2 linked regions of the Coraliomargarita algicola genome follow. Each later gene encodes a partner of the first gene's protein in a complex. Links are inferred from orthologs where the notes say so. Each region holds a gene or a part of one and is shown on either strand. Other genes may lie near its edges.

Region 1 (3,649 bases):
GATGCAGTCGAGCCAGAGGACGAGGAAGAGGAAGATGAACCAACCTACGACATCTACCTACGCGAAAGCGCCCGCATCATGGCCGACTGGATCGAAAGCCTCCAGCAACCGAAGACTGCCACAGCTTCGACTCAAGTCGAAGCCACTACTCAACAATAACCAAACGAAAAGGGTGCGGATCACCAGCAACCTGCGAAAGATTGAAATACAGGGTTCGTTCACCCATCTGACAGCCGATCAAAACCACCCCCTCATATGCGGGTAGTACATACCTGCCAAACGAGTTAGCAGCGACCACATGAGTGGCATATCCTTGAACATACCGGTCCAACGTAACCAGGCCATCGCCCTCAAAGGCTTGCCACTCGACTAACCGCGCCTCTGCTTGAGCGGCCGCATCGTCGGCCCGCGCTTTGACTTTCGTCCACTCGGCGTAGATCCTTTGAAAATCTTTTAGGTACGTGTTCAAAGAGCCCAAATATTCTAAATTCGCCGAGCGCATCGCACCGTCGATCCCGCCAACTACCATCACCTCAGTCTTTCTCGTCCAAGATTCAATTAGCGCATCTAAAGCATCAATTCTCTGATGAAGATCCTGCAAGGTCGCATTACCCACGATATTTTCCACACTTCGCGCCAGCGCAGGAGAACTACTCCGATGCACGCGACCAATCACAGAAGAATACCCATCCGAGCCGCCACCGCCATTACGCGCATAGCTATAGTCATCTGAGGCATAAGCCGACGAGCGGGAGCCACTCGATACAGTTCGCGTCGAAGTCGTCATACGCGTCGCAGCACTAGGCACTGCTGTCTTCAACTCCTCCAACGCATCAATCAGCGGCCGATACTCTGGAAGCTCTTGCACACGACCACTGCCGGACAAGATCACCTTCGCCAATGCCTGCTCCTGCGATAAGAGCGACCGCACGCTCCCCGTGAGTTTAGGTACGGTATAAAGTTTCGGAGCGCCGCTGAGATAGCGACTCCATGGATCAGTCAAAAGTACATATTCAACTCCCGACTCAAAATGACTCACCGACTCATCAACGGATGGTCGACAACCAAGCAGCAGTCCGACGACAAGCAATAGAAAGATATTAATTGTAACGCGCATTGCGCCAGACAAACAAACTGATCTATATTCCGCAAGGAATAGCAGCTAGAACTGCGTACGCAGTGATCCGGCCAATCCTGAGATACTAGATCCTGTCTTCACGTAGGCATCCGACAAGCGGACACGCCACAAAATCAGGTCGAATTATCCGTGGTGCTTCGCAACCATGTTGTAGAAATCTACAAAGAGCGCGTCGGCGTCGTTCGGGCCAGGTGCTGCCTCGGGGTGGTACTGCACGGAAAAGACGGGCTTATCCTTCAAGCGCAGTCCTTCGACAGTGTCGTCGTTGAGATTGATCTCAGTGACAATGGCACCCGTTTTTTCCAACTCTTCACGAGTAGAAGCGAATCCGTGGTTCTGCGCCGTGATTGAAACCTTACCGGTCTCCAAATTCTTAACTGGCTGATTGCCCCCACGATGACCAAACTTGAGCTTAAAAGTTTTCGCTCCAAGGGCGTGCGTAATGATCTGGTGCCCCAGGCAAATTCCAAAAGTCGGGTAATCCTCAATCAACTCCTTAACCGTAGCGTGTGCATACTCCACCGCTCCCGGATCTCCGGGACCATTGGACAAGAATACGCAGTCCGGCTTGCAGGACTTAATCTCCTCCGCTGAAGCAGTGGCGGGAAAGACATGCACATCGAAACCATGGTGCTGCAGCTTGCGGTAGATCGAATACTTCGCACCAAAGTCCATAGCCGCCACCTTAAAGCGTGGCTTCGCGCTTTTGTCCTCATTCAGCTTCAAATCAGTGCCGACCACTGTAAAGGGGGTCGATTGCTTCATCTCCGGGTCCCAGTGATAAGCCTCCTTGGCAGTCACTTCCTTAACAAAATCCACCCCGATCAAGCCACCAAATTCCTGCGCACGTTTAACCGCCTCTTCCTCGGAAATATCCTCTGTGGTGATACAGGCTTTCAAAGCACCGGAGACGCGCAGCTTCTTAGTGATCGCCCGCGTATCCACCCCTTCGATGCCCGGAATACCCGCTTCTGCCAGATAGTCCTGGATTGAAATATTGCTTCGCCAGTTGCTGGCAACGGGACTGACCTCACGCACGATGAATCCCTTGACCTTGGGACCGTCCGACTCGACATCGTCCGGGCAGATTCCATAATTACCGATCTGCACCGCTGTCATTGTAACAATTTGAGAAAAATACGACGGATCGGTCAAAATCTCCTGATAGCCCGTCATACTAGTATTGAAGCAGGCCTCGCCTACGTTGGTAGCCACAGCGCCAAAAGCGCGGCCACGGAATACGGTTCCGTCTTCAAATGCGATAAGTCCTGTGCGAGTCGTTTTAGCCATGTTAGCGCAGCAGCCAAACGAGAATCCAGCGCCATGCAATTCAAAAGCTAAAACGGATGCCACGAGTTTCCACTTTTTTAAGTCGAAAAATTAGCTCAGCACCTCCCCCAACTGCGTGCGCACCAACGCTGCAGCCTCTAAATCGATCCAGTAAATCATATCGCGGCATTTTTTCTCATTGGTAATAATCCCTGCCTGGCGGAGTATGCGTAAATGATGTGACGTAGCTGGTTGCGACAGCCCAATCCGCTCTGCAATGGTTGAGACATTGCAGGCATTATCACAGGTGGGCTCAGTCGGCAAAATGCGTAAGATCTGCAAACGCACAGGGTCCCCCAGCGCCCACAGCTGCTTCGCAAGCACATCGATCTCCACATTTGTTTTCACTGATGCCATTGACATATTTAAGTATGTAGATACATCAACTCGTCAACTACCGAAGAATCGCTTTTCTTAACTTCTAGCCCGATCTGCTTAAAAAATGTATCCAAACGACTCACTCGAAAACTGGCATCAAGGCCAAGGCCTCTGGGCGGATGTGCCCGCCGAGGACTGGAATAGCTGGAAATGGCAGCTTAAAAACCGCCTCACCAAGCTGGAGCATCTGGAAAAATACATGAAACTGACCGCCGACGAGCGGGCAGGCTGCCTCTTTGCCAAAGACAAACTGGCACTGGCGATCACCCCTTATTTCTTCAACTTGATAGATCGCAACGATCCAAACTGCCCGGTGCGGCGGCAAGTCATCCCCCGCGCAGGCGAAATGCACACTGCCCCAGAGGAAATGCTGGATCCTGTGGGTGAAGAAAATACGAAGCCAGTCGATGGCATCGTGCATCGCTATCCCGACCGCGTGCTCTTCCTGGTGACGGATCGCTGCGCCTCTTATTGCCGCTACTGCACGCGCAGTCGACTGGTCTCGAATGCGCAGGATTACAACTTCCACCCAGAGTTCGAAAGCGGTCTCGAATACATCCGCTCGCATCCCGAAATTCGCGACGTCCTGCTCAGTGGCGGCGATCCGCTGCTACTATCCGACCGCAAGCTGGACCACCTACTGGGCGAGTTGCGTAAAATCCCGCATGTCGAGTTCATCCGCATCGGTTCGCGCATCCCGGTATTTTTACCACAGCGCATCACGCCAGAACTGTGCGAGATTTTCAAAAAGCATGGCCCGATCTGGATGAGCATACATGTCAACCATCCAAACGAGTGCACCCA
Region 2 (4,077 bases), 2.6 Mb from region 1 along the record:
GGTCAAAATCAATTGCTTCGCTCGTGCTTTTGACTGCACTGCTCTCAGAATTTGCCTGCTCCGTGCCACTTGAAGCTCCCAAACGACTAAAAAGCAGTAGCAACAATGGTAGAACGATCAATGCCGCCAGTACCATGGCGACGATTACGACGGGTTTTTTATTGCGTGTCATAGATAAAATAGAGTGAAAGAATAATAGAACGCGTAGGCGGAATGGCCATTAGAAAAACGCGCTTCCCGATATCTTACTTTTAAGGGCTTATTCTTGCTTGCATGGGAGTGCAAAAAAAACAGCCTTGCGCCAATTTATGCCAAAACGCACCGACATACAGACTATTCTTATCATTGGTTCCGGCCCGATTGTAATCGGCCAGGCCTGCGAATTCGACTATTCCGGCACTCAAGCTTGTAAAGCGCTGCGTGAGGAAGGTTACAAAGTGGTGCTGGTGAACAGCAACCCGGCCACGATCATGACCGACCCCGAGTTTGCCGATGTCACTTACATCGAGCCGCTTACGGTTGACGCGCTGGAGAAGATCATTCTCAAGGAAAAGCCAGATGCCCTGCTCCCCACCCTCGGTGGCCAGACGGGACTGAACCTTTCGATGGATCTGCACGATGCAGGCATTCTCGAAAAATATGGCGTGCAAATGATCGGCGCCAAGCCGGAAGCCATCATCAAGGGCGAGGCGCGCGATATTTTCAAACAGGCCATGCTTAAGATCGGCCTGGACGTGGCACGCTCGGCCACCGTCAATAACCTGGCGGACGCGCTCAAGGCGGCTGACGAATTGATCGGTGACTTCCCCATCATCATTCGCCCCAGCTTCACGCTCGGTGGCTCTGGCGGCGGGATCGCTTATAATCGCGAAGAATATGAGCGCATGGTGCAAAACGGCCTCGATATGTCGCCCACCACCGAAGTGCTGGTCGAAGAGTGCTTACTCGGCTGGAAGGAATACGAGATGGAGGTCATGCGCGACCACAAGGATCAGTGCGTGGTCATCTGCTCGATTGAGAATTTCGACCCGATGGGCGTCCACACCGGTGACTCCATCACGGTGGCACCGGCCATGACGCTGACGGATAAGGAATACCAGCTGATGCGCGATGCATCCTTCGCATGTATCCGTGAAGTCGGCGTGGAAACAGGTGGCTCGAATATCCAGTTCTCGGTCAACCCGAAGAATGGCCGCATGGTCGTGATCGAAATGAACCCGCGCGTCTCACGTAGTTCGGCGCTGGCGTCGAAAGCAACGGGCTTCCCCATCGCAAAGATCGCGGCCAAGTTGGCTGTCGGCTATAGCTTGGACGAGCTGCAAAACGACATCACGCGTGAAACTCCGGCCAGCTTCGAGCCGACGATCGACTACGTGGTGACGAAGATCCCTCGTTTCACATTCGAAAAATTCATCGGTGCCGACACGACATTGACTTCTGCCATGAAATCCGTGGGCGAAGCCATGGCCATCGGCCGCACCTTTAAGGAGTCTTTCCAAAAAGCTCTACGCTCGCTGGAAATCGGCGCCAAAGGCTTTGTGGGACCGGCTAAATTTGCAGAGAAAATCACCGATATGCAGGCCATCCGCCAAGGCATCTCGATCCCTACTTGCGAACGTGTCTTTTGGCTGCGTCACGCCCTACTCAATGGCATGACGGATGAAGAAATTTTCGAAGCTTGTTCCCTCGATCCATGGTTTATCGATCAATTGCGTCAGTTGGTCGACATCGAGCTCGAGCTCAAGACCAGTAGTCTGGCAAAACTCGACGGCGAGTTAATGAAGACTGCCAAAGAAGCGGGTTTCAGCGATGCGCTGATTGCCGATCTGGTCAACTCCAACCGTCAAGCCGTGCGTAAGCGCCGCGAAAAGTTGGGCGTCATGACGAATTACCGTCTGGTGGACACCTGTGCTGCGGAGTTCGAAGCCTTCACTCCTTACTATTACTCTTCCTACGGCGCCGAGAATGAGATCTCCGTCACCGACAAGAAAAAGATCATGATCCTAGGTGGCGGCCCCAACCGCATCGGTCAAGGCATCGAGTTCGACTACTGCTGTGTGCACGCCTCCTTCGCCCTGCGCGAAGCGGGTTACGAGACCATCATGGTCAACTCCAATCCCGAGACCGTCTCCACCGACTACGACACCTCGGACAAACTTTTCTTCGAACCACTCACCCTCGAAGACGTGCTTGAGATTTACTACCAGTCCAAGTGCGACGGTGTGATCGTGCAATTTGGCGGCCAAACCCCGCTCAACCTCGCGACCGAGCTGGAAGCGCACGGCGTGAATATCATCGGCACCTCACCTTCCATGATTGACGCTGCCGAGGACCGCGATCAATTCCGCGACATTCTCGACCGTATCGGCTTAAAGCAACCGGAGAACCGCATCGCCAACTCACTGGAACAAGCCTACGAACTGGCCGGTGAAATCGGCTTCCCGATCCTACTGCGCCCCTCCTTCGTTCTAGGTGGCCGTGGTATGTTCATCGTCTACGACATGGACGAAATGAAGAAGATCGTGCGCGAAGTGTTCGACGTCGCTCCCGGCACTCCGGTGTTGCTCGACAAATTCCTGGAAGACGCGTATGAGCTCGACGTAGACTGCATTTCCGACGGCGAGACCACAGTGATTGGCGGCATGCTACAGCACGTTGAATTTGCAGGGGTTCACTCCGGCGACGCCGCCATGGTGATGCCCCCCCACACACTCTCCAACGAGATGCTGGATAAGGTTCGCACCGCCAGCTACGCACTCGCAAAAGAGCTACAAGTGGTCGGCCTCATGAACGTGCAATACGCGATCAAGGACGACGAGCTTTACATCATCGAAGTCAACCCACGCGCCTCGCGCACCGTGCCCTTCGTTTCCAAGGCGATCGGCGTGCCGCTGGCTAAGCTCGCCTCCCGTATCATGGCAGGCGAAAAGCTTAAGGACCTCGGCTTCACCGAAGAAATCATTCCTCCTTATTGGGCGGTCAAAGAATCCGTATTCCCCTTCAACCGCTTCCCAGGCGCGCCCATCATGCTCAGCCCGGAAATGCGCTCGACAGGTGAAGTCATGGGCCTCGACAAAGACCTCGGTGTTGCCTTTGCAAAATCACAGATGGCGGCCAAGCCCGCACTGCCCGACTCCGGCGACGTCTTTATCAGCGTCAAAGACGGTGACAAACAGCGTGCAATCGAAATCGCCAAGGGCCTAAGCGAACTCGGCTTCGGTATCTTAGCCACAGCAGGCACCGGCAAGCTGTTCAAAGAAAACGGTATCGAAGTGAAAAACGTCTGCCGCCTGAGCGAAGGTCGCCCCAACGTGATTGACCTGATCAAAAACAACAAAGTTTGTCTGATCATCAATACACCGCAAGGCACCGTGCCACGTCAAAACGAGAACGAGATCCGCACCGAAGCGGTGAAGCACAATATCTGCATTATGACCACCATCTCGGCCGCTTCTGCCGCTGTGGATGGCATCAAAGCGATCCGCGAGAAAGGCTACGAAGTGCGCTCGATCCAAAGCTACAGCCAAGAAGCGAATCCTAAGTAAGGAATCGCTACTTTCAGAATCCGCAGCTTTACGCGGAATTTAATCGACGGACTGCCTAACGAAAGTTAGGCAGTCTTCATGTTTATAAGAGTCGTACTACTTTTAGCAGCGATATGCTGCCTTAACGCATCCTCATGGGATATGATTGGAGGCATCGGCTGGGAAACAATCGGCTGGGACGAATGGGTGGCAGGCGATACTGCCAGCTTAATGGAACTGGAGGAATCGACTATATATGCTCCCGACGACGCGACAGAGGGTCCTTACTTCACGACCTACACAGGTACAAACTATTCCTTAGAAGGTAGTATTATATTCTGGGGACTCGACGATTGGGTCGATTACGAAGACGCAGGTGAAACTTTTGAAATCGAATTGATCAATGCACCCGCCGAGCTACAGGTTCATCCAATAAACTCCAGTTACGAGAGCAAATACCAAATCACCTGGACAGCTCCTAACGTCCCCACAGCCACGGAGTATACATTTACAGTAAGTGTCACCATCTATTATGCAGAGGAAATCACCGAAG

The links. The genes of interacting proteins can lie anywhere in the genome.
Region 2: the proteins of carA (region 1) and carB are in contact, whole or in part, in a solved structure (PDB 1KEE), measured with the Escherichia coli proteins. The link is inferred for Coraliomargarita algicola from one-to-one orthologs.

Annotation. Positions count from the first base shown.
Region 1 is NZ_CP138858.1:2,683,777-2,687,425, forward strand. What follows is about bases 346-3,330. They hold carA (glutamine-hydrolyzing carbamoyl-phosphate synthase small subunit), read right to left. Parts: upstream 2,429-3,330; coding sequence 1,262-2,428; downstream 346-1,261. Other genes in these bases: SH580_RS10815 (hypothetical protein), read right to left, coding at 346-1,117; SH580_RS10825 (ArsR/SmtB family transcription factor), read right to left, coding at 2,519-2,824; SH580_RS10830 (KamA family radical SAM protein), read left to right, coding at 2,910-3,330. Also shown: SH580_RS10810 (carboxy terminal-processing peptidase), read left to right, coding at 1-159; more of SH580_RS10815, read right to left, coding at 146-345; more of SH580_RS10830, read left to right, coding at 3,331-3,649. UniProt on the Escherichia coli protein: Small subunit of the glutamine-dependent carbamoyl phosphate synthetase (CPSase).
Region 2 is NZ_CP138858.1:5,314,450-5,318,526, reverse strand. Bases 1-3,745 are described here. They hold carB (carbamoyl-phosphate synthase large subunit), read left to right. Parts: upstream 1-308; coding sequence 309-3,545; downstream 3,546-3,745. Other genes in these bases: SH580_RS21670 (FG-GAP repeat protein), read left to right, coding at 3,687-3,745; SH580_RS21680 (hypothetical protein), read right to left, coding at 1-172. Outside these bases: more of SH580_RS21670, read left to right, coding at 3,746-4,077. UniProt on the Escherichia coli protein: Large subunit of the glutamine-dependent carbamoyl phosphate synthetase (CPSase).